Regions from separate parts of the Flintibacter porci genome, predicted to be linked through region 2. Evidence: riboswitches for the same ligand, from Rfam matches in the RefSeq annotation. Region 2 holds a riboswitch; the other holds the start of a gene.
The links. Region 2 has a riboswitch for thiamine pyrophosphate ahead of thiW (energy coupling factor transporter S component ThiW). Riboswitches for the same ligand answer to the same signal wherever they lie in the genome.
Positions count from the first base shown of each region.

Region 1 (25,217 bases), on a different contig from region 2:
CACGCTGCCTCAGCTGCGTGCCTGTTCCTACTCCATGATCCGCGCCAAGCGGGTGCCCCATGTGATGGGGGTGGAAGAGGAGGCTGTGCGCCTGGCCAAATTCTGGGGAGCTGACCCGGAGCTGGCCCGCCATGCAGCGATCCTCCACGACTGCACCAAGTATCTGGAACTGGAACCTCAGTTGGAGCTGTGCCGCAAGTACGGCGTAGAGCTGGACAGTCTGGAGCAGAAGGCGGTCAAGCTCCTCCACTCCAAAACAGGGGCATGTATTGCCAAGTATGTTTTTGGAGAACCTGAGGAGGTGTACCAGGCCATCTTTTGGCACACCACCGGAAAGGCGGACATGTCTTTGCTGGACAAGATCCTGTATATGGCCGATTACATAGAGCCAAACCGGGATTTTGAAGGAGTGGAGCGGCTGCGGAAGCTGGCCTATACCGATTTGGACCAGGCTATGCTGCTGGGGGTGGAATCCACCATCGAGGAAATGCAGCAGCGGGGCGTTCCTATCCATACCAACACCCAACAGGCGCGGGACTGGCTGCGTCGGCAGGGAGTAACACTAGGAGATTAAAAACGTATGAGCGGAAAGAGAGAAAGTACAGCAAGAAGAAGACGTTCCTCCAGAAGGGACGGTTGGTGGGCGCGGCATAAGGCCTGGGTGGCTGGGCTGAACCGCGGACAGAAGATCCGGTACCGACTGCTTCAGGTGCTGGCGGTGGTTGCGATCGTTGTCATAGCAGTGGCTGTGGGCCTCAAGTCCTGGATGAAGCTGCCGGATATCCCGGTGATGCCGGATGGCGGAAACGGGGACAGCTCTGCCTATGACGGAGCGGAGCTGCCCGATGTGGCCAAGAGCGGCCGAAAGGAAGGGGTATACACCTTCCTGCTGGTGGGTCAGGATACCGCCGGCGGCGGCAATACCGACACCATGATGCTCATCACCTTTGATACGGTGAATAAGACCATCAACGGCATGAGCCTGCCCCGCGATACCATGATCAATGTGGATCGAAAGGGCAGCGGACACCGGCTCAATGCGGTGTATAACTACAATAAGGGCTCTGATCCCGATACCCAGGTGGAAAAAGGTATCACTGCCCTGAAAAAAGAGGTAGGAAAGCTTACCGGTATCACCCCGGACTTCTATGTGATGGTCCAGTGGGAGGCTGTGGGCCAGATGGTGGACGCCTTGGGCGGCGTGTACTTTGATGTACCCTTTGACATGGATTATGACGATCCTACCCCCGGACAGGACCTGCATATCCACCTGAAGGAAGGCTATCAGAAGCTGGATGGCGATCAGGCCATGGGCCTGATCCGCTGGCGTCACAATAACGACTACTCTGTGCAGTATCCCAACGGGGATCTGGGCCGTATCGAGACCCAGCAGGCCTTCCTGGAGGCTGTGGCGGCGGAGTGCCTCAAGCCTGCTACCCTGCTGAAGGCCCCCGCCTTGGCTGAGGTCTTTATGGAGAACGTCACCACCGATCTCTCCCTGGGTAATATTCTGGCCTTTGCACAGCTGGCGAGTGGTATGGATGCGGAACAGGATGTAAACTTTGTCAGCATGCCTTGGGTGAGCGCTGACTACCCCGGCGTATCGATGATTCTGCCCGATGTGGACGAGCTGCTTGAGATTCTCAATAATGGCTTCAATCCCTATCTCAGCGACATCCAGTCCAGCGATCTGCAGGTACTGGTTCGTAACAGCGACGGCAGTTACAGTGTGACCAGCGGAACACTGCTGGATACCAGTCTGAATTCCTCCAGAGGTGGATCTTCTTCCGGCAGCTCCGGAAATTCTGGTTCTTCCGGAAACTCCGGTTCCTCTGGAAACAGCGGATCTTCCGGCGGTTCCAACAGTGGTGAAAATAGCTCCCAGGGTGGTTCCGGCAGCGGTGGAGAAAGCTCTCAGGGCGGTTCCAGCAGCGGCGGAGACAGCTCCCAGGGTAGCTCCGGCAGTGGTGGAGATAGCTCCCAGGGTGGCTCCGGCAGCGGCGGAGATGCCTCTCAGGGTGGTTCCGGCAATGGTGGGAACAGCTCCCAGGGCGGCTCCAGCAGCGGCGGAGACAGCTCTCAGGGCGGTTCCGGCAATGGCGGGGACAGTTCCCAGGGCGGCGGGGAAAATAGTACTCCGGACCCTGTTCAGCCTGAAGTACCCCAGACCAATCCCGCCGGTGGAGATCTGGCGGCGTAATAAATATCAAGAAAAGGAGAATTGCCTGTGACTTCTTATGAGAGCGCCATTTTATTGGCCAAAACTTTGGACAGCAAGAAGGGTGAAGAGATTAAGGTCCTGAAAACGGAGGGCCTGACTACTCTGGCGGATTACTTTGTGATCTGCACTGCTACCTCGAATACTCAGGTAAAGGCCATGTCGGACGCCTGTGAAGAGGCCATGGAGGCCCACGGCGAGCGTGCCCATCACATTGAGGGACACCGGGGCGGCACCTGGCTGCTGATGGATTTTTCTGCGGTAGTGGTCCACGTCTTTACCGATGAGGCCCGCAAGTTCTATGATCTGGAGCGTCTGTGGGGCGATGCGGAAGAGATCGATCTGGAGCAGGCCCTGAAGCAGGAGTAAGGCTAAGAAAAAATAAAAAACAACGCACAGGCTTCCGTAAGGATGTCCTGTGCGTTGTTTTTTGAAAAGAAAATAGAAGATAAAACAAAACGAAGGACATTAACATGTCCTTCGTTTTGGTACGGCTGAAGGGATTCGAACCCCCGACCTTTTGGTTCGTAGCCAAACACTCTATCCAACTGAGCTACAGCCGCATTTTGAAGTTTTTTGTTCGCTGTCCCTGACAGCTACGCTAGTATAGCACAAGAAAAAGAGTTTGGCAAGGGGGTTTTCGAAAAAAATTTAAAAAATTTTTGGGGCTAATAATCCACACAAAATCAGGCCTTGAAAGGGGTGTTTTGCAGTTTAGTGTAGAAAAGTCGGGAAAATGGGGGGAAACGATTGACCCGGGGAAAAGATACTGCTAAAATAGCTTGTGTTTTGAAACGGATTGAGAGGGCTGTTTCAAACACTGTTTAAGGAGGTTTTGTGTGTGCAAAAGCGAGAAAGTTTTTCCTCCCGCCTGGGCTTCCTGCTGATTTCGGCAGGCTGTGCCATTGGTCTGGGAAATGTGTGGCGCTTTCCCTATATCACTGGTAAGTACGGCGGCGCCGCCTTTGTGCTGGTGTACCTGCTGTTCCTGGTGATCATGGGCCTTCCTGTAATGGTCATGGAGTTTTCCGTGGGCCGGGCCAGCCAGAAGAGCATTGCTCTGTCTTTTAACGCTCTGGAGCCCAAGGGAACCAAGTGGCACATCTACAGCTGGTTCGGCATTGCCGGCAACTATCTGCTGATGATGTTCTACACCACCATTGCCGGTTGGCTGGTGCTCTACTTTGTAAAAATGCTCAAGGGCGACTTTGTGGGTCTGGATTCTGCCGGAGTGAGCAATGAGTTCAGTGCCTTGATGGGTCAGCCCGGCTTGATGGCTCTGTTTATGGTCATCGTCGTGGTGCTGTGTATGCTGATCTGTTCCCGCGGACTGCAGAACGGCGTGGAGAAGGTCACCAAAGTGATGATGCTTTGTCTGCTGGCCGTGATGGTGGTGCTGGTATTCCGCTCTGTTACCCTGGAGGGTGCCGGCGAGGGCCTGAAGTTCTATCTCATGCCCAACTTCCACAACCTGGCTTATGATGCCAACGGCAACTTCATCCTGGGCGAGGCGGTCTATGCCGCCATGGGTCAGGCCTTCTTTACTCTGTCCCTGGGCATTGGCGCTCTGGCCATCTTCGGCAGCTACATCGGCAAGGAATATACCCTGGGCGGCGAGGCCCTCCGGGTGGGCGTGCTGGATACCTTTGTGGCCTTTACCGCGGGCCTGATCATCTTCCCCGCCTGCTTTGCCTTTGATGTGGCGGCTGACTCCGGTCCTAACCTCATCTTTATCACCCTGCCCAACGTCTTTAATGAGATGCCCATGGGTCAGGTCTGGGGTGCTTTGTTCTTTGTCTTCATGTCCTTTGCTGCTCTGTCCACCGTCATTGCAGTCTTTGAGAATATCCTCTCCTTCTGCATTGACAAGTGGGGCTGGAGCCGTAAGAAGGCGGTGCTGGTGAACACCGTGGCCATTATCATCCTGTCCCTGCCCTGCCTGCTGGGCTTCAATGTGCTTTCCGGCTTCCAGCCTTTCGGTGCGGGCAGCGGTGTGATGGACCTGGAGGACTTCATCGTCAGCAACAATCTGCTGCCCCTGGGTTCTCTGGTGTACCTGCTGTTCTGCGTTACCAAGTGCGGCTGGGGCTGGGATAACTTCCTGGCTGAGGCCAACACCGGCTCTGGTCTGAAGTTCCCCAAGGCGGTTCGTTTCTACGTGACCTATATCCTGCCCATCATTGTGCTGGTCATCTTTGTCTTTGGCTACAACGATAAGTTCAAGCTGTGGGACAAACTGGTGGCTCTGCTGGGTATGTAACAATCCATGCTCCGGCGTCCAATCTCATTTGGACGCCGGATTCTTTTTGCGCTGGACAGATTCTTGTGGTACAATTTCTTTCAGACAGGTTTCAGCTTCCTGGGGTAAGATGAGAAAAATGGACAGGAGGGACCCAGTATGCGGATCTTAATTGTGGAAGACGAGACGCGGTTGGCTGAGACGCTGCGGCAGCTTATGGAGGACCAGCGCTATCAGGCGGACATGGTAGGCGACGGAGCGGATGGCGTTGATTATGGCCTGACCGGCCAGTATGATCTGATCATTCTGGATGTGATGCTGCCCAAGGTAGACGGATTTGGGGTGGCCCGCCGGCTGCGCTCTGCTCATATTTCCACCCCCATCCTTATGCTTACAGCCCGGGACGATATCAGCGACAAGATCGGCGGCCTGGACTGCGGTGCAGACGACTATATGACCAAGCCCTTTGACAGCGGGGAACTGATGGCACGCGTACGGGCTTTGACCCGGCGGCAGGGAGAAGTGCTGGGGGATGTACTGAAGGTAGGCGACCTGAGCCTGGAGTGCTCCAGCCGTCTGCTGCGAGTGGGAGAGCGCTCGGTCCGCCTGGGTTTTAAAGAGTTTGAAGTGATGCGTCTGCTCATGGTAAACAGCCGGGCTGTGGTGAGCAAGGAAACTCTGATCGCCAAGATCTGGGGGCTGGATTCCGAGGCGGAAGATAATAATGTAGAGGTCTACATCTCCTTTTTGCGCAAGAAACTGGCCTATCTGGGCAGCAGAATAGCGATCTCCACGGTGCGGAAGGTAGGTTATTATCTGGAGCATCCGGGGGAATAAGGAGGTTATAGGATGCTTCGCAGACTGCGGATAAAATTTATCCTGATTAACATGCTGCTGGTGACTCTGGTGCTGCTGGCGGTGTTTGGCACGCTGGTATACTCCACAGCCAGTCAGCTGGAGCGAGAGAGTGTGACCGTAATGACGCTGATGCTGCGCCGGGATGGGATTCCACCTCAGTTTGTAGCCGACGCCTCCCACGAGTTAAAAACACCGCTGACCGTGATTTTGGCCAACGCCGGGATCGTAGAGGGGCATCCGGATGAGACCGTAGCATCCCAACATAAGTGGATCAGCTACATTCAGGAAGAGGCCCAGCGGATGAAGGGGCTGGTGGAGGATATGCTGTTTCTGGCCAAGCATGACGACGCCAGGCAGTCTGCCAAAACGCAGATATGCAACCTCAGCGACTTGGTCACCGGCTGCGTGCTGCGGTTTGAATCGGTGGCCTTTGAGAGTGGAGTAGAGCTGGACAGTGAGATCCAGCCCAGACTGTCCATCCACGGCGATCTGGACTGCCTGGAGCGGCTGGTTATGATTTTGCTGGACAACGCAGTCAAGTATGCCGGAGAGGCCGGACGGGTGAGGCTGGAGCTGCAGCGCCGCCAGGAACGGGCGGTACTGACAGTGACCAATACCGGACAACCGATTCCGCCGGAACACTTGGATCACTTGTTTCAGCGGTTTTACCGGGCCGACGGCTCCCGCAGCCGGAAGGAGGGAGGGTATGGCCTGGGATTGGCCATTGCCCATACCATCGTTCAGTTCCACCGGGGACAGATCGAAGTGAAAAGTGACGCTCAAAATGGAACCTGCTTTACCGTGACCCTTCCCCGGGTCTGGCAGCAGGAGGAGAAATAACACACAGGCCGTCCATAGAAATATGGACGGCCTGTGTGCTGTTTTGGGAAAAGAAATGGTCAGCCTTGATAACTGGTGTGGAGCAGTTCGTGGCGCTGCTCGGGAGTGTAATTGTTGAGGAAGTCCAGAACCACCGGGTTCTTCTCCGCACGCTTGAAGGGAGCGGCCCGGTCGGCAGCATACAGGCCAGCGGCCCGGTCCTGCTTTTTCTGCTTGAGGCCGTAGGGCTGTCCGGCGCCGCCTACGCAGCCGCTGGGGCAGGTCATGACCTCTACCAGGTCGTAATAGGCGGTGCCCGCATCGATCTCCTTGAGCAGCTTCTGAGCGTTGATGAGGCCGTGAACCACAGCCAGCTTGATTTCCCGCTCACCCACCTGTACGGTGGCCTCACGGATAGCCTCATTGCCCCGCAGGGGGGAATACTGCAATTCACGCAGGGTGTTTTTGCTCTTGTCAGGCAGGCAGTAACGCACCACAGACTCAGCCACGCCGCCGGAGGAGCCGTAGATCACGGCTGCGCCCGAGCCAAGACCGAAGGGAAGATCGGGGGACTCCAGCTCCATCTGGGGCAGCTGGATGCCCGACTCCTTGATCATGTTGATGATCTCCTGGGTGGTGAGCACCACATCCACATCGGGCTTGCCGTTGTGGTAGAACTGGGGCCGGGCGGCCTCCATCTTCTTGGCGGTGCAGGGCATGATCGCGATGTGGAAGGTGGAACGACCGTCTTCCGCATCCTTCTTCTGATAGTGTTCCCGGATGATGGCAGCAAACATCTCCATGGGAGATTTACAGGTGGAGATGTTCTTCAGATATTTGGGATTCTCATTTTCCAGATACTTGACCCAAGCGGGGCAGCAGGAGGTGAACATGGGGAAGGGACCGCCCTTTTCCAGACGGGCCAGGAACTCCTGCGACTCCTCAATGGTGGTGAAGTCGGCGCCGAAGGTGGTGTCGTATACTTCATCCACGCCCATGAATTTCAGCGCGGTGACCAGCTGGTCCAGCACGTTCTGGCCCGCGGGCAGGCCGAAGGCCTCGCCTACTGCCACGCGGACGGCGGGAGCGATCTGGACCACCACCCGCTTTTGGGGGTCGTGGATGGCGCGCCAGGCCTTGCCGATCTGGTTGTAGATGGTGATGGCGCCGGTGGGACACACAGCGGCACACTGGCCGCAGCTGATGCAGTGGGTCTCCGAGAGGTTGCGGCCAAAGGCGGGGGAGACCCGCATATTGTAGCCACGGCGGGCAAAGTCGATGATGCCCATGCCGATGGTCTCCTCACACATGCGTACGCAGTCGCCGCACAGAATGCACTTGCTGGGGTCACGGACCACAGCGGGACTGCTGTCGTCCAGAGTAGACTCCTCCCGGCTGTCCCCGAAGCGCACCCGGCGCACGCCAAAGCGCATGGCCAGCTCCTGCAGGCGGCAGTCGCCGCTCTTTTCACAGGTGGTGCAGCTGCAGTTGTGGGAGGCGAGGAGCAGTTCCAAAATCATCCGCCGGTGCTTGAGCAGACGGGCGGTGTTGGTGCGGATGGACAGGCCATCCCGAGGCTTCATGGAGCAAGAGGTCTCGATCTTGCCCCGTTCGTCCTCTACCACGCACATACGGCAGGCGCCGTAGACAGACAGGTCGGAGTAGTAGCAGAAGGTGGGCATTTCGATGCCTGCCTTGCGGATGACGGAGAGCACGTTGGGTTCCCCGTCGAAGGGGACCCGCTGGCCGTCGATATACATGATTCCCTTTGCCATAGTGCTCACTCCTCTCGAATGGCGCCGAAGGGACAGCAGCCCCAGCACGCGCCGCATTTGATACATTTTTCTGTGTCAATGACATGGGGCATCCGGATCTGGCCGGAGATGGCGTCCATGGGACACTGCTTCATGCACTTGCCGCAGCCCTTACACAGCTCGGGATCGATCTGCAGCTCCTTCTTACGGCCGTTGCAGTGGGGGCAGTGCTTATCCACTACGTGGGCCAGGTATTCATCCCGGAAGTACTTCAGGGTGCTCTGGACCGGCTTACAGGCGCTCTGGCCCAGGCCGCACAGAGAGGTCTCGGTAATGGTGTTGGCCAAAGTCTCCAGCAGGTCCAGGTCCTCCAGAGAGCCCTCATTGTTGACAATGCGGGTAAGAATCTCCAGCATGCGGCGGGTACCCTCACGGCAGGGAACGCACTTGCCGCAGGATTCATTCTGGGTGAAGTTCATGAAGAAACGGGCCACCTCTACCATACAGGTGTCCTCGTCCATAACCACCAGACCGCCGGAGCCGATCATGGCGCCCACTTTCTTCAGGGAGTCGAAGTCCATGGGCATATCCAGGTGCTCCTCGGTGAGACAGCCGCCGGAGGGGCCGCCGATCTGGACGGCCTTGAACTTCTTACCGTCCTTGATGCCGCCGCCGATGTCAAAGATGACCTCCCGCAGGGTGGTGCCCATGGGGACCTCGATGAGGCCGGTGTTCACCACGTTGCCGGTGAGGGCGAAGGCCTTGGTGCCCGGGCTCTTCTCGGTGCCGATGGAGCGGTACCACTTGGAGCCGTTGCGGATGATGAGAGGAACGGTGGAGAAGGTCTCCACGTTGTTGAGAACCGTAGGCTGAGCCCACAGGCCATGCTCCACGGTACGGGGAGGCTTTACACGGGGCATGCCGCGGTTGCCCTCGATGGAGGCGGTGAGGGCGCTGCCTTCGCCGCAGACGAAGGCGCCTGCACCCCGGTTTACATGAAGATGGAAGGAGAAGTCAGTGCCCAGAATATGGTCGCCCAGCAGGCCCAGCTCCTCCGCCCGGGCGATGGCGTTGCGCAGACGGGACACGGCCAAGGGATACTCGGCGCGGACGTAGATGTAGCCCTCGTCACTGCCCGCCGCCACACCGGCGATGAGCATGCCCTCGATGATGGAGTGGGGATTGCCCTCCATGATGGAGCGGTCCATAAAGGCGCCAGGGTCACCCTCGTCGCCGTTGCACACCACGTACTTCTTGCCCTTGGGCTGCTGACGCACGCTCTCCCATTTGCGGCCGGCGGGGAAGCCGCCGCCGCCTCGGCCACGCAGGCCGGAATCCATAATTTCCTTGCAGATGGCCTCGTCGGTCATCTCAAACAGAGCCTTTTCAAAGGCAGAGTAGCCATCCTTGGCCAGATATTCGTCAATATCCTCCGCGTCGGTGGTGCCGCAGTTTTCCAGCACGATGCGGTGCTGCTTATGATAGAAGGGGATGTCCTCATGCTTCTCATAGGTTACTCCATCCAGCTGGTAGAGCAGCCGGGGAATCACCTTGCCCCGCAGCAGAGTCTGCTCGATGATGTCGTCGCAGTCCTCCACCTGTACGTGGGTGTAGAGAATGCCGTCGGGCTCGATCTGGAGCAGGGGACCCATCTCGCAGAAGCCGTGGCAGCCGCTGCGCTTAAGGTTGATGTCGTCGGACTTGGTCTCAGGGGTTTCGTCCTCCCGGAGAAGGCCCACATGGACGTTCAGTCCCCGGCGCTGGCACTCCTCTTTCAGTCTGTCGTAGATATTCAGAGAGCCGCCGGCAATACAGCCGGTACCGGCGCAGATGAGAACCTGGCGGCGCTGTGCTTCCAGTGCCCGCTTGGCCTTCATCTGTCGGACCTTCAACTGGTCACGGGTCAATTTAGCTGCGTTCATGGGCGGCCTCCTCCTTTCGCAGGGACTCCAACAGGTCGATGGCCAGTTCGGGGCTCATTTTGGAGTGGACCTGATCGTTGACGGTGACTACGGGAGCCAGTCCGCAGGCGCCCAAGCAGGCCACCGTCTCCAGGGTAAACAGTCCGTCGGCAGAGGTCTTCTGCTTATCCTCCAGCTCCAGATACTCCCGGATGGCGTTATAGATGGGCTGAGATTTCCGCACGTGACAGGCGGTGCCGTCACATACCTTGATAATGTACTTTCCCTTGGCTTCCAGGGAGAAGTTTTCGTAGAATGTGGCCACGCTGTACACCTTTGCCACGCCGATGTTCAGCTTCTGTGCGATCAGTTCCAGGACCTGGGGGCTAAGATATTTAAACTCGGCCTGTACGTCCTGCATGATGGCGATCAACTGGTGGCGCTGGCAGCCGTAGGAGTTGATGATCTCCTCCACGCGGGCCAATGAGATACCGTTGGACATTGTTTACACCTCTTCTTTCCGTTAAGCGCTGAGAAGCGCAGTTTCCCCACATATTATACATAATAAAGGATGAAAGAATGGAAATCTATTGGTTATAATAACGAAAAGTTGGAATGGGAAAATGCAGGGAAAAATTCAATATTGAAGAAATAATGCAAATTTGACGGCATTTTTCTCTCTCCGTTTCAATTGGAAAGGCAAGATGATATGTCAAAAAGAGGACTGGTGCAGGGGAGGGAAAAAGTCTGAAAGTTTCTTTCTTTCAAGAAAATTTGTCCCGGCCAAACGGGACAAGGAAAGAGGAAAAAAGGGCAGAATCGGAGAAAAGTGAAAGTAAAAATAAGGAAACAGGGTGGAGAGGCGAGAGGCGGGTATCAGGAGTGAGGTGAGATGACGCTGTAATATTTGACCAAAGTACAGGAGTTGTGGTAGGATGATATCAAGCGTTTTGACAGGGGGGAGGCCCCCGGAAAGGAACACCGCCATGGATTGGAAAAACATCTTGCCTCAACTCTACCGCAGCCGGATCGATACCCGGTTTGTTTCTCACAGCGAGCAGCTTGCCGTGGGTGCAAGTAAGTTCGGCGGCCGGCCCGATGTGCCGGCAGATTTCGTCTGGCCGGTATTTGAAACCGACACCCGGGAGGATGACCAGGTGAAGGAGCGGCCTCTGGCCTTTTTGGCCCAGTTTGACTGTGCTCAGCTGGCTGCTCTGGATAAGGAGGGACTGCTGCCCCATGAGGGTGTCCTCTCCTTTTTCTATGAGCTGGGGTCTCAGCGCTGGGGTTATGATCCCAAGGACCAGGGGTGTGCCCAGGTATTCTGGTTTAAGGGCAACCTGGCTCGGGCGGAATTCCCGGCAGAGCTGGAGGAGGAGTTCCGCCTGCCGGAACTGGCGGCGGAGCTGTCCGGGGCGGCAGATGCTCCGGATTTTCAGGATGCCTGTCCTGCCCTGGAGTACCCCTGGACCGCCAACGACTACCGTATCTTTGACCAGGCCCGGCGGGAGCTGGGGATGGACTACCCGGCCAACCGCTCCCAGCTGCTGGGCTGGCCGGACATCATTCAGAACAATATGACCCTGCAATGTGAACTCATTAGCCGGGGATACTATCTGGGAGGAAGCTGGGAGAATATTCCCATGGAGGAGCGCGGCGCCCTGCGTACTCCCAGCGTCCGGGAGTGGCAGCTGCTCTTCCAGCTTGACACCGTGGAAAACGGAGACTTCGAGCTGATGTTCGGCGACTGCGGCCGAATCTACTTCTACATCCGCCGGGAGGATCTGGCCCAGCGCCGGTTTGACCGGGTTTGGCTGATCCAGCAGTGCTGCTGAGGAGGACGAGCATGGGCAATATTGATATCACCTGCACGGGAAAGATCCGCAGCAAGGATACTTTGGTGAAATCGGTCCAGCGTCTGGTCAAGCAGCGAAACCTGCGCCTGGGCGTGTGGGAAGAGGGCATGCGTATTGTTATGTGTCCCCGTGGTTATCTGGATTTTGCCTGGACCAAGGAGAAGGGACTGTTTGGCCAGTGGAATCTGCGGTGTGGGTGCAACACCACCCCCGTCGGTCCCGGCTTTCATAAGGCGGCCCTGGAGCTGCTGGAGGAGCTGGGAGGCCTTGGAATCAAGGAGTGGAACGTTCAGGACCGCTCGGACTACCAGCAGGACCGGGATTTTGGGGCTCTGCGCCGGGAGTGGTTTCTCCCCTGGCTGGAGGAGCAGGTGAGCCAGGTGCTGGAAAAGACTGCGCCGGGAGAGATGGGATATCTTTTCTGGGAAGTGGACCAGTACCGGCCAGAGGTGGTGCCCGACACCATTGCAACGCCTCTGGGACGGTTCCCAGTGGCGTGGTTAAAGGAAAAGCTTGAGAAGGGGGCGCTGGAGGAGCTGGCGCAGTACCTGTTTTTGTGGGATCAGCCGGGGATGAATGCCCTGTATCTGCGCAACCGAGCGCTGAAACAGTTCTGGGAGGACTGCTGCTTTGCACCCTCCGACCGCAGCTATCAGGACCGGCAGATCAATGCCGATATTCTGGATACCCTGGAGCGCTCTGCCGCCATGGACCCGTCTCTGCCCCAGCCGGTGGCGGATTACCGGGAACTTTGCATTCTGGACGATCGTACCCCCAACATGCCGGAAGATGTGCCTGAGATGGAGGAACTTTATCCCATCGGTTACCGCAGAGGAGAGGTTCTGCAGCCCTACGACAAGCTTGTGGTGCCCCTGCCCGGTCTGTACCACTACGAGTGGTCCAACGGTGGTATGGACAGCGCTGGAGCGATCTGGCGGGATGAGGAGAGCGAGAGCCCCATTTGGCATTTCACTGCGCTGCGCAGCAGGATGGGATCGGCACAGTTTGGAATGGACATGGCCCAGCTGCAGGATGTCCGCACCAAGCAGCTGGAGGGCGGACAAGCCCATTGGGGTTGGAAGGAGATGCCCCCCAAGAAGAAAGACGACGATTTGCTCTACCGCGTGTCCTGTGAAGCGGTGGCGGGAGATACGCTGTTTATTATTACCATCACCTATCTCCACCCGGAACACCGGGAGGATATCTATGACCGCCTGGAGCGGATGAGCATTTTGAAATAAAAACAAGCCCCTGCCATCGGCAGGGGCTTGTTTTTTAGACAGAGAAGAACATCAGGGAAGATCGGTGCGGGGCTGTAAGCTCATTTCCCAGAAGTGCAGTTCATGGAGGGAACATTCCCGGAATATCTCACTGCACTGGACCTTGCGTTCCCCGTCCAGATCCTGACAGATCCGGTCCGTATATGCCAGCCAGCTTTGGCAGGCCTGCTCATAGGCATCACTGGTGTAGTCCCGAACCAGAGGCCAGAAGGGGGTCTGCCGGACGTTGGGATACTGCTGCAGCAGCCGCTGGAAGATCCACTGATAGCTGACCATGCAGGGCAGACAGGCCATCATGCACTCCGGGGCACCCTGGCCATCCCGGGCGGCCTTTACCATACAGTCGGTGTAGGCCAGATTTTCCGGACGCTGCGGCAGGTGCTGGATGGAGGCGTCATCCAAACCGTAGCGCTTGAGGTAGACCAGGCGGGTAGCGCCCTCCCCTTCGTTGACAAAGGAGAGCAGGGAATAGTAGGTTCGGATGGCCTCCAAATCCTCGGCTTTGGTCATGCCCCAGGCAAATACTTTGGCATATTCCCGGAGGTAGAGGCTGTCATCCACAATATAGCCCTTGAAACAGGCTTCATCCAAGGTTCCTGCTCCAAGCTGCTGAAGAAAGGGGGAGTCCAGGCATTGCTGCCACACAGACAAATTTTTCTCGATCAGTTCCTGCGTGAATGTCATTGCGGTACACCTGCCTTAATGGATTTCTCCAGCCGCCGCACAGGCAGCACGGAGACAAGAATAATGGTAAGCAGACCCTCTGTGCCGTGGCCCGACAGATTAGCCACAATGCTGTATGCCCAGGGGCCGTAGCCGTCCCAGGCGTACTGGGCAAAGAAAACTGCACCGGCCATAATATGACTGGTCACGCTGAGGGCAACCGCCAGTGTGGTGCCCAGGATGATTTTCCAGCGCCGGTCGGTTCCAAAGACACTGGCATAGCCCAAAGCGGAGAAGCAGATAAGCTGTTCCACAAAAGGCTGGGCCCAGTGTACCGGCTGCCAGTCAGGCAGCAGAAGCATGGCCAGCAGGCCGGTGACCCATCCAGCGCAGAAGGCCACCCTGGCGTTGACCAGAAGGGAGAGCAGAAGGATGGGCAGCATGGCGCCAAGACTGATATGGCTCCCGTTGGGCAGGGTGATCAGGAAACAGCGCAGCACCAGGGTGGTCGCCGACATCAGGCCGGCAAGACAGATATCCCGGGCAGACAGGCGGATCCCGCGGCACAAAAACAGGGTAACGGCAAAATAGCAGAGGGTAAAGGCTGCAACGATCAGGTTAGTCATCCACGAACTCCCCCCGCAGAGCAAACAGGTGGTCCATGGGGCCGCTGCCTGCGCCCAGATCCAGCATGGCTGCCAGAGCGCCGGAGATGTAGGCCTTGGAGCGCTCCACAGCCTGGGTCAGGTCGTAGCCCTTAGCCAGGTTGGAGGCGATGGCACTGGAGAGCGTACAGCCGGTGCCGTGGGTATTGGGGTTGTCAATGCGGCGGCCACGGAACCAGGTGCTCTGGCCATCCCGCCAGAGAAGGTCATCTGCATCGTGGATCTGATGGCCTCCCTTACACAGTACGGCGCAGCCGTAGGTCTCGCTGATGGCCTGGGCGGCCCGCTCCATATCCTCTGCGGTGGTAATGGTCATGCCGGAGAGAACCTGGGCCTCGGGGATGTTGGGGGTAAGAAGGGTAGCCAGAGTAAGCAGCTGTTCCTTCAGGGCCTCCACCGCCTCCTCGGAAATAAGGCGGGAGCCGCTGGTGGCCACCATCACCGGGTCTACCACAATGTTTTTTGCCCCATACTGTTTGAGCTTGTCCGCGATGACCTGGATCAGGGCGGTGGAGGAGACCATTCCGGTTTTGACTGCGTCAGGGAAGATGTCCGTGAAGACACAGTCCAGCTGGTTGGCAAGAAACTCAGGGGTGGACTCCAGGATGCCGTAAACGCCGGTGGTGTTCTGGGCCGTCAGGGCGGTGACAGCGCTCATGGCATATACGCCATTGGCCGTCATGGTCTTGATATCGGCTTGGATCCCGGCGCCTCCGCTGGAATCGCTTCCAGCGATCGTCAATGCGGTTTTCATAGTTAAGACTCCTTTCTGTTTTGACGCATTGAAGTTTTATAGTGCGACGAAAGGTGGTGCCCCCAATTCGCCGCATACATAAACGGTTCTTCCTAAGAACCTGGGGGAAACAGATTTAGCCCAGCTGGGCGAGAAAGGACGGATCGTCCAGCTGTTTCAGATGCCAGCGGCAGATTTCCTTCAGCGCAGGCTGGTCCTCGGAGGAAAAGGCGTCATACACGCCAACTACCTGGAAGCCGGCCTGAACGGCGGTCTGGGCGGCGTGAAGGGCATCTTCAAAGACCAGGGTTCGCTGCGGAGCGGCTCCCAGCTGCCTGGCGGCCTCCAGATAGAGGTCCGGGCGGGTCTTGGGACCGTACTGAGTTGCGCTCAGAACAAAGGAGAAAAAGGGCCAGACGTCCAGCCGCTCCAGAGCCTGCCTGGCCTGATGGACCTGGCTTGCGGTAGCCACGGCGCAGGGCACGCCAAGTTGGTGAAGCCGCTCCAGAAGAGGGCGAACGCCTTGCTTCAAAGGAACTTGGTCCCGGTATTCCCGGTCAGCCAAGTCCTCCATGGCCTCCATGAGCTGCTGGGAGGAAGCGGGGAGATGGTAGGTGCGGATCAGGTAGTCGATGGCCTGAGGAGAACTCATCGCGCGCAGCGTGTGGGACAGATCGGGAGCGGGATGGCCGCCAAACCGGCGTACCAACTCCTCTGGAATGTGGTCCCAGACGTACATGGAGTCGGTAAGGGTGCCGTCCAGATCAAAAATGGCTGCCTGGGGAAGAAAGTGGGCCATAGAAGTGCCTCCAAAAACAAAATCACCCCGGGTATCTCTCGAGAGAGACAATCCCGCGGCGTACGCATACCATAATCTCCCTACGTTGGCATTACCCAAATCAGGTCACAGGTCGAAGCGCACAGCTTCCTCTCAGCCCGTTTGCGAGCTCCCTTTTTGATTGCAGTGGACCGCTGTCGGCGGTCCGCTGGAAAATATTATAGCACGGGAAAAGAAGATTGCAAGTTTTTTTCTGCTGGGGTATGCTAGAAGAGAACAGACGCCCGCCCGAGCGCGGGAGAAGGAGGCAGGAACATGACCGATCAGGAACTGGTGCAGCGAGCCTTGGAGATGCGGAAATTTTCTTATGCACCCTATTCTCATTTTGCAGTGGGCGCGGCTCTCTTATGCGAGGACGGAACGGTGTTTACCGGCTGCAATGTGGAAAATGCGGCCTACGGTTCCACTCTGTGCGCGGAGCGTACCGCCCTGGTGAAGGCGGTAAGTGAGGGACGGACCACCGGCTGGACCACACTGGCTATTGCGGGCAGCGGAGAGGATTTTTGCTGGCCCTGCGGCGCCTGCCGGCAGATGCTGTATGAATTTGCGCCAAAACTTCGGGTGCTGGCGGTCAATCAGCATGGCCAGTTTCAGCAGGCAGGCTTGTGGGAACTACTTCCCATGGGATTTGGACCGGCATCGTTAAAATGAAATTGCGTGTTGTCCGTGCATAGTTTTTCTCTGGCCTGGAAATGCTATCCCCGGAACCCAATCCGAGGAGGTAATCTGACGTGATCATGGACAAGATCGCTTTGGCCCTGCTGATTATCGGCGGGCTGAACTGGGGCAGCGTGGGACTGTTTCAGTTTGATCTGGTGGCCTTTGTCGGCGGTGGGTCTGATGGACTGATCAGCCGGGTGATCTACACCGTGGTGGGCCTGTCGGCGCTGTGGTGTATTACCCTGCTGTTTCGGGACACAGATAAAAACCACTGACTCTCACAAAAACAGGAAGGCAGTCCGAAACGGACTGCCTTCCTGTCTTTTATAGAGAGTATAATTTTGTTTGGCTGCCTACTCGCTTTTGATGGCCTCTAAAACGGAGATGCGTACCGCCTTGTTGGCCGGATAGCAGCCTGCGCCCAAGCCGATGAGAACAGAGAAAAGGACGGCAAAGAGCAGAAGCCACGGTGGGATCACCGAAATCCTTGCCACATCCTCTCCGCCAAGCAGAGCAGGAATGAGATGGTCTAAGCTGGGCCCCATGGATATGAAGTTAATAGCCGCCGAGATAATAACACTGATGACACAGGCAGATATACCACCCATAAAGCCAATGGCACCGGCTTCCGCCAAAAACATGATCCGGATGTCGGAGACCGGGCAGCCCAGAGATTTCATGATTCCGATCTCCCGAGTGCGCTCGGAGATAGACATGATCATGGTATTGATAATGCCCAGCGCGGCCACAAACAGCGAGATGGCACCCAAGCTGCCCAGTGTCATCTGTCTATGCTGGGCTTCTTTTTCTAAGGGCTTGCGTACGCTCTCCATGGATTCGGTGGGATATCCCATAGCGTTGATCTTACCCTCTACTCCCGAGACCTGGCTGATGCTGGAGGTCTTGACTAAAATGCTGTCATAGGAGATGGGAATATCATGGTCGGCCTGTCCCAGGAGGCGGCGCAGGTCATCCAGGGAGATCATAACGCCGTCAACGGTCTCGTTGCCCTTGGAGTAGTCTTCTTTTATCACACCCACCGGATGCAGCGGCATAGAAAATACCCCAGCACGGGTTTTCACTTCCAAGGTAAATTCCTGGCCGATGGGATCCAGGTAGGGGGCGGGGACAGAAATCTGATTGCCGAATCCATCCCAGTCGCCGTCAAAGCGGTTGACCATATCGTCCCCCTCGGGGCGTAAGGTATCTTTCAAATTATAGGCCATGTACTGCCCGATGATAGCATCGCCGGGCTTTGTGGCAGGGGAGCCTTCCAAAAAGCGGTAGCCCATGGTTTCCATGACGCTGACATCCATAGCTACGATGTTGGTCCATTGGGCCACATAGCGGTGGTCTGGTCCGGCGGACAGGGTAACGGAGTCAATATCCAGAGTAAATTTCGGCGTGACTGCTTTTACTCCGCTGATCTCCCGCAGCTGTTGGAGCAGATGATCGTCCAGTGCGCCTGTTTGGCTGTTTTGAGGGGGATTTACGGTGATGATAGTTAAGTCTCCCAGTTCTGACAGAGCTTTTTCCTGAGTCTCTTTCATGCCCACACCCAGGGATACGGTGATGACAATGGAGCAGCATCCGATCAGCACGCCCAGGGTGGTAAGAAAGGTGCGTGTTTTTTTGCGGAGCAGATTCTGGGCGCACAGGTGGAACAGGTCTTGCCGTCTCACCGGTTAATTCCCCACATTCCGGTAATGCAGGCGGCGGAATGGCTCAACAAACAAAACCGGATCTGAAATGGTATTTGATTCATACAATCCCCTCTCCTTTTCCATATGCTGCTCCCGAATAATCCCGCCGTCCAGCAGGGTAACGATATGATGCGCGTAAGAGGCCATCTCCGGGTCGTGGGAGACCAGAATGACAGTCTGGTGGAAATCCCGGGCGAAGGAACAGATCATATCCATGACCTGGAAGGTGGCTTTTGAGTCCAGGTTTCCTGTGGGCTCATCGGCAAAGACGATGTCAGGCCGGGAGATAAAGGCCCGGGCAATGCCCACGCGCTGCTGCTGGCCGCCGGACATCTGGCTGGGAAAGTGGTTAAGCCGATGGCTCAGGCCCACTCGGGCAAGAAGCTCTCTGGCTGCCTGCTCCCGCTGAGGCTTAGGTACCCCACGGAACATCAGCGGGAGAGCTACATTTTCTGTGGCCGTCAGGTTGGGCAGAAGGTTATAGGATTGAAAGACAAATCCCAGATGCCGCTGACGGAAATTCGTAAGCTGTGTCTCGCTCAGACGAGAGATGGGGACGCCGCCGATCAATACCTCGCCCCGGGTGGGCTTTTCCAGCCCGGAGAGCTGATTGAGCAGGGTGCTCTTTCCGGAGCCGGAGGGACCGAAGATACAGCAGATATCTCCCCGGTGAATATTCAAGGTGATATCCCGGAGAGCCACCACAGTTTCGTCTCCTGCGGGGTATTCCTTCCAGAGGTCTCTGACTTCAATCACAGGCTGGCTGCGCAGATTAGATCCATCCATCATTCGGCCTCCTTTCTGTTATGGATGATACTCCGGCAAGCTTTAGCACCCATTTGTCCGGCGTTAAAATTCGTAAAGAAAAGAACAAACTTTCAACCAAGGCTGAAAGTTTGTTCTTTTTGAATCATGATTCCTCTTGAGGGGGAAGCTGTGAGTCAATAGGCAGGCGTAGGACAAATTCGTTGCTGCGGCCGGGTGCGGGATGGGGAGTGAGGCTTATGGTGCCTCCATGCTTTTCCATAATGCGCCGCGTGATGGCCAGTCCAAGGCCGCTTCCGGTGCCGGAGCGGGCATCGCTGCCCACAACAAAGGGTTCGAAGATATACGGGATACGCTCGGGAGGGATGCCCGAGCCGTTGTCCGCCACCCGTACCAAGGCAAAGGATTTGTCCACATCCACATCGAAGAACAGCACGGTCCCCAGACGGTTATGCCGCAGAGCGTTGGAGAGCAGGTTGTCCAGTACCCGGCGGAACTGGAGGGGATCCAGCTGGCAGAAGATGGCACGCTCTGGGATAGCAATCTCCAGAGAGAACCCCGCCAGATCGATCTCCTCGTACTTCACGGCCAGATATTCCCGCAAAAATTCGCACAGGTCAGTGCGCTCAGGGTGGAGGATGAACTCCGGATGCTCTACCTTGCTGTACTCATGGAAGGCGTTGACCAGCTCGGTGAGAGCCTCCACCTTGCTCTGGATGGCCCGCAAGTAGCGGGTCTGCTCCTCGGGCGGAACCTTGCCATCGCAGATGGCGTCGATGTAGCCGGCAATGACAGTGATGGGGGTTTTCAGGTCGTGGGAGATATCGGCAATCAGCTTCTGACGTCCCTCGTCCAGAATCCGGCGCTGGCGCTCACTCTCCGCCAGTCGGTCGGAGAAACGGTCAAAGCTCTCTCCAATGCGGCGGATTTCCAAAGTACCTCCGCACTCGCCAACCCGTACAAGGCGGCCCTCCGACTGGGAGATCACCGCGTCGTTGAGCTTGCGCAGAGGACGGCCGATTTTCCGACTCAGCCACCAGATGAACAGTCCTGCATCGGCCAGGAACAAAGGCAGGAACAAAAGCCAAATGACTCGGGACTGGTTGTAGTGTCTGAGATAATCAGTCTCATTCCAGAGAGCCTCCCGCAGAAGCAGGGTCATAGTCTGACCCTGGCTGTTTTCAAAGGAAGTGCACTGAAGAAAACTGTTAGGATATCGGGAACCGGTAAGCAGTTGATATTCCCGGGGGGTATAGCTGGTTTTCCCGTCCTGCAATCCGCCCAAGAGGACCTGATAATTCTGATCCAGCGCCATCAGGTCCACAGATTCTTCACCTGTATCGCTTTGAAAGGTGTGTTTGATAAGTAAATAACTAACATTGCTCTTGTGTTGGCTCAGATCGTAGGAGTCGATCAGGACATTGCTGCCGTATTGGGGGATGCAGGAGAGCTCCTGCTGGGTATAGGAGGAGTCAAAATCTTCTGTGGAGGCGTAGACCAGTTTTCCGTTGCTGTCATAAACGCCGAAGGAATCTCCGCTGTTGCTCAGATAGTGCCGCAAGCTGTCGTACTTTCCCTCTGTCAGGGCGGGGTCGCTCAGCATAGCTATCCAGTCCGACGGCACATAGCTGGAATTGAGGTAATGATTCCAGAGAGAAAAAATCCCTCCGGCAATCATCAGCAGAGTCAGAGTGAAAAGCAGGTAGCTTCTGGCCAGCAGCCGGAACAGACTTCCGGAACGCTTGTTATTTTTCAAGCTTATACCCCAATCCTCTCACGGTGATGATGTAGCGGGGACTCTTGGGATCATCCTCGATTTTGTCCCGCAGCTTGGAGATATGCACCATCATAGTATTGTCATCGCCCTCAAAGCAGTTTCCGATGGCCCCTTCATAGAGCTGGATCTTGGTGTAAATGCGGCCGGGAGAGCGCATGAGCAGGGCCAGAATCTTATACTCCATGGGAGTAAGGAGAATCTGCTTGCCGTTTTTGGTCAGCTGGAAGGTGGTGGTATCCAGGGTCAGTTCCCGCACGGTGAGGATATCGCTCCCGCTGCGGAAGGCGCGGCGCAGCTGGGCCTTGACCCGGGCCACGATTTCCACAGGGTTAAAGGGCTTGGTGATATAGTCGTCCGCCCCCAGATTCAGGCCCAGGATCTTGTCGTTGTCCTGGCTTTTCGCGGAGAGGATGAGAATGGGAATATCGCTGAACTTGCGCAGGGCGCGGGTGAGCTCAAAGCCGTTGAGCTGGGGCATCATGATATCCAGAATGGCCATATCCGGGGCCTGTGCCCGGGCCAGATCCAGAGCCCGTGCGCCGTTGTCTGCCTCCAGGACTCGAAAACCTTCGCCCTCCAGGTAGAGCTTGAGCAGGCCTCGAATATCTGCGTCGTCCTCTGCGATCAGAATCAAAGGGTTCATCTTGGACGGCCTCCTTTTTATATATGTTTAAGGCCATTATAACAAACTCAAAGGCCTGCGGAAAGCGTGGGCTTAAAAATTTTCTCGTTCTTAGTAAATCTTAAGAAAATCCAGGGGGAATTTATAGGGGGAGGCGATAGGATAGAAAAAAAGAGAAAGGACAGATGTTATGTTTCGCCTGCCTCATATTTTGGTGCTGATATCGACCGGCGTGCTGGTCTGCCTTCTGATTACTGCGGCCCGCCGGGCTGGGAGAGAACGGGTACAGGGCTGGCTGAAGGTGTGCGCAGTGCTTGCGCTGCTGTTTGACCCGGTGTACTGGGTGTGGGAAATGCGGCAGTTTGGTCATATCCAGCCCTCGACCACCCTGCCCCTTTACCTGTGTTCCCTGTTTTGGATGATGTTGCCTCTGGCGGTCTTCTCCCGGCGGGAGAAGCTGCGGCAGATGGCGGCGGCCAATGTGTGCACCATGGGAGTCATGGGAGGCGTGCTGGGACTGGTATTCAATGTATACCTCAACCACTATCCGTTTTTCCACTTTGTTCCGGTACGCAGCCTGATTTATCACATTTTGATGATTGCGGCAGCAGTGCTGCTGTGGGCCGGTGACGTGTACCGCCCCCAGCCCGGCGACCGGGTGCTCTGTTTTGTTCCGGTGGGCGTACTGGTAGGGGTGAGTCTGGTATGTAACCGCCTGTTTGGGTGGGACTACTGCTACACAGCCGGAGGAATCGGCACCCCCTTGGAGGCGGCAAGCCGTATCATGCCCCGGTGGGCCTTTCTGTTCGTACTGTACGGCGGACTGTGGCTGGTGATCCAGGCGCTGTTCTACCGCCGGTTTTATACCGATGAAACGGGAAAATTTGAAATCAGAGGCAAGGGACTGGCCTGGGCCGGACCCTGGCGCAGATAAAGAAGAGGCCGCGGAAGCGGCCTCTTTTTTCATTCCATTGGGACGAAAAATGTGGTAGAATGTCTGGAAAGCCAAGGGAAGGGAGAAACCCTGTGAACAAGACTGTACTCTACCTCATTTATTTCTGCGTCTACTCCGTGGCCCTGCTGCTCATTGGAAAGAGCAGCCTGCGGGACAACCGGACAGTAGGCAGCTATTTTACTTGTGACCGGAAGGTAAGCCTTCCTCTTTGTATCTGTACCTTTGCGGGGACCTGGCTGTCCGCCATCACCATTCTCAGCCTGACCGGCGGGGTGTATGAAGACGGCTTGGCAGTGCTGTTTTATTCGGTGGTGCCCTGGTTTTTAGGGGGACTTCTGCTGGCGGCGGTGAGCCGGCGCCTGTATGCCTGGGACGCCATCACCATTCCGGAAATCTTCCGCAAGCGCTACCAGTCCCCCAAGCTGCAGATGGCCTACGGTATCATTTTTATTACCGTCTATGTGTTTTACCTGGTCACTCAGTATAAGGGCTTTGGTATGGTGGCCTCCGCCCTGTTTGATATCCCCTATCCCGCCGCAGTGCTGATGGTCTATCTGTTTATCCTCTACACCACCTTCGGCGGATACCGCTCGGTGGTGCGGACGGATGCGTTTAATCTTACGCTGCTCAGCATTGGACTGTTTATTCTGTTTTTTACCATTGTAAGCCGCGTGGGAGGCCTGGGTGAGCTATACAGCCAGGCAAAGCAGATTTCCGGCTATGCACATCCCGGGGTGGAATATCCCACCCAGACGGGAGAGCTGCTCTCCCTGTTCAACAGCCGCTATACCCCTCTGATCAGTTTGTCCATGTTCTGGGGCTGGGGACTTGGGGTAGCGGCCAACCCCCAGTATACCATCCGCATGCTGTGCGCCAAAAATGAGAAAACCGCCCGGTGGACGGTGCTGGGTGCGCTGATTTTGCTGGCGGTACTGTACTTTACCTTAGTGCATATCGGACTGGGAATGCGGGTTCTGGTACCTACGCTGCCCTATGTGAAGTCCTCGGATGAGGTGATCATCCGACTGCTCAACCAAGAGCTGTACACCGGCTGGAGCGGATTTTTTCTCTTTGCCATTATCGGAGCCTGTGTGTCTACGGCCAACTCTCAGCTGCTGCTCATCGCATCCTCTTTCTCTTATGATGTGGTGCGCACTGCCGCGCCCAGACCGATTTCAGAGCAGCGCGTGCTTACGCTGGGGCGTTTGGCGGTCTTTGGAGGCGGGACCATCTCTATGCTGATGGCCCTCAATCCCCCGGATTTCACCCTGTCCTACGGGGGAGATGTGTGGGGAGCGGTGAGTATTCTGCTCTTCCCCTCCATGTATGGCACCCTCCTTTGCCGCTGGGTCACCAAGCGGGGCGTGTGGGCCTGCATTTTGGTAGGAGCGGCTGCGATTCTGGTGCTCTATCCGCTCTACTATGCCGGCCATCTCGGAATCCATCCCGCTTTGCCGGGGGTGTTCATCTCCACGGCGGCCATGGCAGTGGTCTCGCTGCTGGACCGTAGAAAGGAGGGGGCACGATGAAGATACGGCGGCCCAGAATGGATATTGAAAACAAGATCCTGATTCCCTTCGTGTGCATCAGTCTGGCTACCGTGATCTGCTTTTGTGCCATCTTGTATTTTACGGAATACCGGGTCAAGGTAGCCGCCGAGCGGGAGAACGCCAGTACCCTGATTGGGTATATCCAGGCCGATTTGGAACTGGAGGATTACCGCCAGGACCCGAAAAAGCTGCTGGCTAAGTACCGCAATCACTACACGGGAGACAGCCTGTTTATCTATGATGAGCAGGGAGAACTTCTGCTGGGAAAGCCCGGTGTGGATGCTGAGGACCTGGAGGTACTGGCCCAGGCCATCGATCCCCAACTGGGCTGGGAGATCTCATACCGCCTGGATAAAAGTGCCCTGCGGGAGCGGTTCATCGAGGAGCAGAAATATATGATCCTGGCGGCGGTAGCCATGCTAGTGATCATTGTCCAGGCCAGCGTACTCATTGCTCACAACATCTCTGACCCCATCCGCCGTCTCAGTGAGGTCTGCCAGAGCGTCAGCGAGAGTCCGGAACAAGAAGAGCTGGATATGGAGGAGTATCTGGGCAAGGCGGACGAGGTGGGCCAGCTGGCCCGGGCCTTTGCCCGGATGATGGAGAGCATCCGAACCTATACCGGAGAACTGATTCGGGTCAAAACCCTGAATGAGAGTATCGTGGAAAACCTGCCCTTTGGCGTAGTGGCTTACGATCAGGAAGGAAAGGCCTTCTGTGTCAATGCCAGTGCCTCGGCCATGTTGGGACGGCAGGAGGAGCGGGACGAACAGGGGCGTACCCTGGAGATGCTGCTGGGGCAGATCATGCGCCGGGAGGACGTGTTGCCCGATCCTGCCCATCTGACGGAGCCCACGGGAAAAAGCCGGGATTACGAATTCGGCGTATGGCAGCTGCGGGAGCCGGACGGCTCCCGGTGGGGCGTGCTGTGTACCATCGACGACATTACTTATAAAAAGAGAATGGAGGAGCGCTCCAGCGAGGAGGAAAAGCTGGCCTATACCGGCAAGCTGGCCGCCGATGTGGCCCATGAGATCCGCAACCCTCTGGCGGGTATTCGGGCAGGCATCCAGGTGGTCAGCCGCAAGCTGACCCAGGAGCGGGATCAGAAGCTGTGTGAGGGCATGGTGCGGGAGGTAGACCGGGTCAACCTGCTCATCGAGAACCTTCTGAACCTGTCCCGGCGGCGGGAGAGCCAAAAGACCACGGTAAGCCTCAATGCGCTGTTTGATGAGCTGCAGCTTCTGTACTTTAAGGTGGCGGAAAATAAGGGCATCGCCTTTACCGCCCAGGTGGAGGGCAGCCTGTGGCTGTACGCAGACGAGGGGGAACTGCGCCAGGTACTGATCAACCTGATTAAC
Region 1 covers NZ_JBHEVB010000010.1:72,001-97,217, forward strand. The annotation lists gene nadD (nicotinate (nicotinamide) nucleotide adenylyltransferase) at 1-574, shown strand, start outside; gene ACEVJL_RS11815 (LCP family protein) at 581-2,200, shown strand; gene rsfS (ribosome silencing factor) at 2,228-2,587, shown strand; tRNA gene ACEVJL_RS11825 (tRNA-Arg) at 2,705-2,781, opposite strand; gene ACEVJL_RS11830 (sodium-dependent transporter) at 3,060-4,478, shown strand; gene ACEVJL_RS11835 (response regulator transcription factor) at 4,617-5,294, shown strand; gene ACEVJL_RS11840 (sensor histidine kinase) at 5,307-6,155, shown strand; gene ACEVJL_RS11845 ([FeFe] hydrogenase, group A) at 6,215-7,909, opposite strand; gene ACEVJL_RS11850 (NADH-ubiquinone oxidoreductase-F iron-sulfur binding region domain-containing protein) at 7,915-9,810, opposite strand; gene ACEVJL_RS11855 (NADH-quinone oxidoreductase subunit NuoE family protein) at 9,797-10,291, opposite strand; gene ACEVJL_RS11860 (YwqG family protein) at 10,776-11,624, shown strand; gene ACEVJL_RS11865 (hypothetical protein) at 11,636-12,886, shown strand; gene ACEVJL_RS11870 (TenA family protein) at 12,938-13,609, opposite strand; gene ACEVJL_RS11875 (energy-coupled thiamine transporter ThiT) at 13,606-14,214, opposite strand; gene thiD (bifunctional hydroxymethylpyrimidine kinase/phosphomethylpyrimidine kinase) at 14,207-15,007, opposite strand; gene ACEVJL_RS11885 (HAD family hydrolase) at 15,123-15,785, opposite strand; TPP riboswitch at 15,846-15,950, opposite strand; gene cdd (cytidine deaminase) at 16,080-16,475, shown strand; gene ACEVJL_RS11895 (DUF378 domain-containing protein) at 16,556-16,759, shown strand; gene ACEVJL_RS11900 (ABC transporter permease) at 16,838-18,166, opposite strand; gene ACEVJL_RS11905 (ABC transporter ATP-binding protein) at 18,170-18,976, opposite strand; gene ACEVJL_RS11910 (HAMP domain-containing sensor histidine kinase) at 19,098-20,708, opposite strand; gene ACEVJL_RS11915 (response regulator transcription factor) at 20,698-21,372, opposite strand; gene ACEVJL_RS11920 (TMEM164 family acyltransferase) at 21,542-22,285, shown strand; gene ACEVJL_RS11925 (sodium:solute symporter family protein) at 22,378-23,835, shown strand; gene ACEVJL_RS11930 (sensor histidine kinase) at 23,832-25,217, shown strand, end outside.
Region 1: it holds a riboswitch for thiamine pyrophosphate, as region 2 does, so the genes downstream of both, ACEVJL_RS11885 (HAD family hydrolase) here and thiW (energy coupling factor transporter S component ThiW) in region 2, are expected to answer to the same signal.

Region 2 (6,164 bases):
TGTTGCGGTACAACATTTTTTAGGAGGAAACGAGTATGAATTCCACTGCTGTGACCCGGCGCGCCCAGTCCATCCGGCTGCGCCGCCTGGTAGAGAGCGCCATGATGCTGGCCATCGCCACGGTGCTGAGCATGTTCCCCTTCCAGGGACCCTGGGCGCTGGGGGGCGGCATCACCGTGTGCTCCATGCTGCCCTTGGTGGTGCTGTCCTGGCGGTACGGCTGCAAGTGGGGCGTGTTTGCCGCCTTTGTGTACAGCCTTCTGCAGATGGTGCTGGGCATCCAGAACGTGCAGTACGCCGACAGTGTGCCCACCGCAATTCTGATCATTTTGTTTGACTACGTGCTGGCCTTCTCGGTCATCGGACTGGCCGGAATGTTCAAAGGCCGGCTGGGCAATCCCCGCCTGGAGCTGGTGCTGGGCATTGTGCTCACCTTTTTGGTGCGCCTTGGCTGCCACTATGTCTCCGGCGTGGTGGTTTGGGAGGTGCTTTGGCCCAATGAGCTGGGCTGGGCCGCGCCCATCTGGTCCATTGCCTACAACGCCAGCTACATGATCCCGGAAATTATCATTACCTCCCTGGTGGCGGCGCTGTCCTACGGCCCGCTGAAGAAGTATTACCAGGGCCAGGACCTGAACTGACCCCTTCGGGGGCGAAGAAAGAGAGGCCCCCATGGGTAAATTTGACGGCCTGCTGCTGGTCAGCGACTTTGATGATACCTTATACGATTCCCACCACCGGGTGCCGCCCCGCAATCTGGCAGCCATCAACTACTGGCTGCGGGAGGGGGGACGGTTCACCGTGGCCACCGGGCGGGCCTACACCACCTTTGCCCCCTACGTCCACTTAGCGCCCATCAACGCCCCGGTGGTGCTGTCCAACGGCTCGGCCATCTACGATTTCCACACCGATACCATGCTGCTGGAGACCCAGCTGGACCCCCGGGCGCCCCAGGACTTCCAGGCCCTGATGGACGCCATGCCCTCTCTGGGAATGGAGGCCTACCACGGGGAGGATATCTATGTCTACCGCCCCAACTATGTCACCGACGGCCACATGCGCAAGGTGGGCACCGACTACACGGTAGCCCCCATTGCCGACATGCCCACCCCCTGGAACAAGGTCATTGTCCAGCAGGAGTACGACCAGTTGCTGCGCGCCCGGGCCTGGCTGGAGGAGCACTGCCCGGAGCGGTACGAGGCCATTTTCTCCAACCGCTACTACCTGGAGGTCACCCGCCGGGGATGCAATAAGGGCGGCATGGTGCAGCGGCTCATCGATATGCTGGGGGTGGAGCGGGACAACCTCTACTGTGTGGGGGACAACCAGAACGATATCCCCATGATGGCCCTGTCCGCCATCCCCTTCGCGCCGGCCAACTGTGCCCAGGAGGTCAAAGACTGGGGCGCCAAGCTGCTGTGCCACTGCGACGAGGGCGTCATCGGCGACATCGTGGAGATCCTGGACCGGAAATATTGAGTATCACCTCCCCGCCCTTCAAATGGGGATTGACAAAGAGGGGCGGGGGGGGGATAATAAACCCGTCCCAGCCAAGGCCGGGACATTCTTCGGACGGAAAATACAATGGGGAGCGCGTGAGCGCTGAGAGGAAGTTCGGCTTCGACCCAGAAACCTGATGCGGATCATGCCGCCGTAGGGATGTGGACGTGCTGTTGTGCGTCCGGGCGTGCCTGCGGCACGCCTCTTTTGTTTTTTTCGGCCGGAGTGCGAGGAAGGACTGCCAAAGGCGGCAGGCCGAGGGGGAGCGCCCTGGGCCTGTGTCCTGCTTTCGTATACAACTGGACAGCGATGGGAGGCCGTGTTCCGGCATGAGAGGAAGCCAGTAAGCTTCGACCGACCCGACCCGGTAGTTTGCCCGGGCGGGGGCTCCGCGGCGCCGGGAGACCGGCGTGGGGGAGGGCTGTCCATGTGGGATCCCACTCCTTTTCCGCGGAAGCTTTTGGGAAAAGGAGTCTTTTTTATGAAACGCAACCCCTCTCTTCTGCGCCTGGTGGTGCTGGCTATGCTGGTGGCCGTGGGCGTGGTCATCTCGCCCATCCTCCGTGTGGAGGGCATGTGCCCCACTGCCCACCTTATCAACATCGTGTGTGCGGTGCTGCTGGGTCCGGTGTACTCCTTCGTGTGCGCCTGCACCATCGGCGTCATCCGCATGAGCCTGATGGGTATTCCCCCTCTGGCCCTCACCGGAGCGGTGTTTGGCGCGGCCCTGTCGGGCATTTTGTACCGTCTCAGCGGCGGGCGGCTCATCTTCGCCGTCATCGGTGAGGTGGTGGGCACCGGCATCATCGGCGCGGTGGCCTCCTACCCGGTGATGACCCTGTGGTGGGGCTATACCGGCCTTACCTGGGTGTACTATGTGCCCTCCTTCATTGCCGGTACCCTCATCGGCGGCAGCGTGGCCTTCCTGCTGCTCAAGAAGCTGGCCAAAAACGGCATGCTGCTGAAGATGCAGCAGGATCTGGGGGCCAAGGTGTTTGACCGCCCGGTCACTGTGGCCGGCGACAGCATGGGCATCGTCTTCCTGGGCATCATTGCCTACCTGGCGGTGCTGGTGCTGGTAAAGAACGTGCTGAAGGCCACCGGCGCTGCCATGGCCATGCCCTGGGTGGTGCTGGCTCTGTTCGTGGCCGTGGCCGCCTACTACTATTTCTCCCACCGAAAGGAGAGCGTCAACGCATGAGTCAGTCCCTGGGAGCGCTGCTGGAGGCCCTGCGCAGCCGCCGGCCCCTCATCCACTGCATCACAAACCCCATCTCCATCAATGACTGCGCCAACCTGATCCTGGCGGCAGGGGGACGGCCCATCATGGCCGAGCACCCCGGGGAGGTGGCTGAGATCACCGCCACCGCTGCCGCTCTGGCGGTGAACCTGGGCAACATCACCGACGTGCGCATGGAGTCCATGGTGTTGGCCGGGCAGGCAGCCCGGGAGGCGGAGGTGCCCATGGTGCTGGACTGTGTGGGCGTGGGGTGCAGCAGCCTGCGCCGGCGTTATGCCCAGGACTACCTTGCCAGGATAAAGCCTCAGGTGGCCAAGGGGAACCTGTCGGAGCTGTTGTGCCTCTCCGGCGCCCGCCAGGGCATGTCTGGGGTGGACGCGGACGGCAGCGACCGGCTGGAGGGGCAGACCCTTTCCGCCCTACGGGAGTTCAGCCGCCGCCAGGGAGCGGTGCTGCTGGCCTCGGGGCCGGTGGACGGGGTGTTTGCTCCCGACGGGCGGCGCTGGGAGATCCGCAACGGCCACAGCATGATGAGCCGACTCACCGGTACAGGGTGTATGCTCAATGTGCTCACCGCCGCCTTTTTGGCGGTAGGGGAGCCGGAGGAAGCGGCCACGGCCGCTGCCGCCATGCTGGGCATCTGCGGAGAGCGGGCAGCCCGGGAGGCCCGTGGACCGGGGAGCCTGCGCGCCGCTCTGCTGGACGCGGCCTATACCCTCACGCCGGAAGAATTGGACCATGAGGCGGCGGTACGCCCCTTTGAGAAAGGATGAAACATATGAACCCTGTGGATTTGAAGCTGTACCTGGTGACGGACAGCGGCTACTACGACGAGAAGCGGTTTTTGGACATGGTGGAGAAGGCCTGCCGGGGCGGCGTGACCCTCTTGCAGCTGCGGGAGAAGAACCGGGGCGGCCGGGAGTACCTGCGCCTGGCCCAGGCGGTGAAGGAGATCACTGACCCCGCGGGGGTGCCTCTCATCATCGACGACCGGGTGGACGTGGCCCTGGCCTGCGGCGCGGCGGGCGTCCACGTGGGTCAGACCGACCTGCCTGTTTGGGCGGCCCGGCAGCTGATGGGACCGGACAAGATCGTGGGTGCTACCGCCAAGACGGTGCCCCAGGCCTTGGAGGCCTATGAGCAGGGGGCGGACTATCTGGGGGTAGGGGCCCTGTTCCCCACCGAGACCAAGGTGAACACCGTCCTCACCTCCATTGACACTTTGAAAGACATTGTCAAGGCGGTGCCCATCGGCGTAGTGGGCATCGGCGGCCTGGACGAGAGCAATGTGGACATCCTCACCGGCAGCGGAGCCCAGGGCGGCGCGGTGGTGCGGGCCATCGTCAAGGCCCAGGACCCGGAGCAGGCGGCCCGCCGTCTGCGGGAAAAGCTGGATGCCATCCTGAAATAAAAAATCCGGACCTGGTTTTTAAAACCGGGTCCGGATTTTTCTATGTGGATGAAACTGCCTGTTTAGTACCAGTACAGGGGGATAAAGAACAGCGAGGGGGCGGTGACGATAGCCATGGTGAGAGCCACCACGTGTTTTTCCCGCTGGGTGAGCAACTCGCACTCCTTCATGGCCCGCTTGTCAAAGTAGTAGATGCATATCCCGGCCAGGGCTACACCCGCCAGCATCCAAAGAAACGCTACGGGGTGAAGGAAGGCGTTGGCATAGATGGAAGCGCTTATGTCGTCGGCCCAGGACGCATGAGGGAAAAAGAAGGGGAGTAAGACCCCTGGCAGCAGGAGTGCCATCCCAATAAAATCGGCGACAAAGCCCCACCACCAGAATTTCAACCCTAGTTTTTTCACCACGGCCCACTTGTTTTTGTGCTTCAGGCCCAGCAGAGCCAGGGTGAGCACTAGGCAGTCCACCAGCAGGTTGGCGGGGGCGACGATCAAAAAGATCTGGGGAAAAAGCCAGAGAAGCCACACGGGAAAGAGCACGTTGTACAGGCGCACTTCCTTCTTCATGGAAGGTCCTCCTTCCCATTGTTGCGTTTTGTGCGGTTTTCCCGCCACAGCGCCCCCAGAATATTGCCTGCCAGAGCGGGTATGGCGGTCATAAAGCAGTGAAACAGGGCGCTTTCGTTAAACAGCAGGTATACCATAGGCAGATAGCACACAAAGCAGGCAATGGGAAACAGGGGACATACCCCCTGGCGCTTGCCAAGAGACAGCCCAGCGCACAGGCTGGCTACGGGAAGGATGAGGTAGGGGTACACAAGTCCGGTGAGGGCGGGGAAGTCAACCACCACGGCCCGCTCGATCCCACGCAGCCCCAGCGGAAGGGCGGTGCACAGCAAAAGGACAAAGGGCAAGTAGGGCAGAGTCTCCCGCCACTTGAGGGGAGTTGGCCCGGGGTCCAGACCCAGCAGCTCCCGCAGCTGAGCCACCTCCAAATACCACCCCGTCCAGCGGCCCAGCCAGATGAGCAGGTACAGCAAAAGCAGCAGGCTTTCCCAGAACAGCACGCCGCGTACATCCTTGGCCATATTCAGCTCTACTACCAACAGGGCAAAAAAGGCGGCGGTGCATACAAAATGGCCCATAGAATGGAGCAGCAGCGCACGGCCGCTGTCCGCAAAGGGCTGGGTGGCCAGTCCCGCCATGGCGCCAAGGCCCACGCAGGCCAGCACCGCCAGAAATGAGCTCTCCCGGCTGTGTATCACGTAGGGGATCCAGATGATCCCCACCAACAGTCCCAGTGCACTGCCCAAAAGGATGCGCACCAGCAGCATCCGTGTCTCTTGTTTCATCGTGTCCGCCTCCTCTCCAGCTGTAAGGCCTCTTTGATTTTCTTCACATACCGCCGGGACACATAGGCGTATCCTGCCTCTCCCAGGGTCATACGGATGGTGCCGGTGAGGGACAGATCCACCGCCGTCACCTTGTCCAGATTGATGATCTCTCCGTTGGAGATGCGCACAAATTTTCCCCGGTCCAGCTGCTCTTCCAGCTCATACAGCCGCTCCCGCAGCAGATAGACCGTCCCGCCGTTCACCGTGGCATACACCCGCTTGTCCTGGGCGTAACAGCGCACCAGCTGGCTCTGGGGCAGCAGAGTCATGGTGTCCTCCTGCCAGCCCCGCAGGGGGGAGAGCTGTTCCGCCTCCAGCCGGCGCACCAGCTCGTCCAGCTCCGGCGAGGGAGCGGGCGCCAGCACCACGATCCCGATCTCCTTGCGCTCCGGGTCCAGCTTCACTTCTACCTGCATCCCTTCGCCCCCTTTCTTGGTTTTAGTATAGACGACGGCTTCTTCTCCGTCTAGCGATTTTGGACGGATGGCCGTCAGCACAGGACAAACGGAGCGGGACAGCTTTCCCGTTGACAGTTTTCCGGCGGTGGGCTACAATAGAGGGGCTGTATCGCCAAACTGAATATGCGCCAGTAGCTCAATAGGATAGAGCGCGCCCCTCCT
Region 2 covers NZ_JBHEVB010000001.1:273,576-279,739, reverse strand. The annotation lists gene ACEVJL_RS01315 (energy-coupled thiamine transporter ThiT) at 36-641, shown strand; gene ACEVJL_RS01310 (HAD-IIB family hydrolase) at 673-1,479, shown strand; TPP riboswitch at 1,576-1,678, shown strand; partial or broken gene thiW (energy coupling factor transporter S component ThiW) at 1,982-2,503, shown strand; gene thiM (hydroxyethylthiazole kinase) at 2,698-3,513, shown strand; gene thiE (thiamine phosphate synthase) at 3,519-4,151, shown strand; gene ACEVJL_RS01290 (hypothetical protein) at 4,214-4,717, opposite strand; gene ACEVJL_RS01285 (DUF3021 family protein) at 4,714-5,502, opposite strand; gene ACEVJL_RS01280 (LytTR family DNA-binding domain-containing protein) at 5,499-5,960, opposite strand.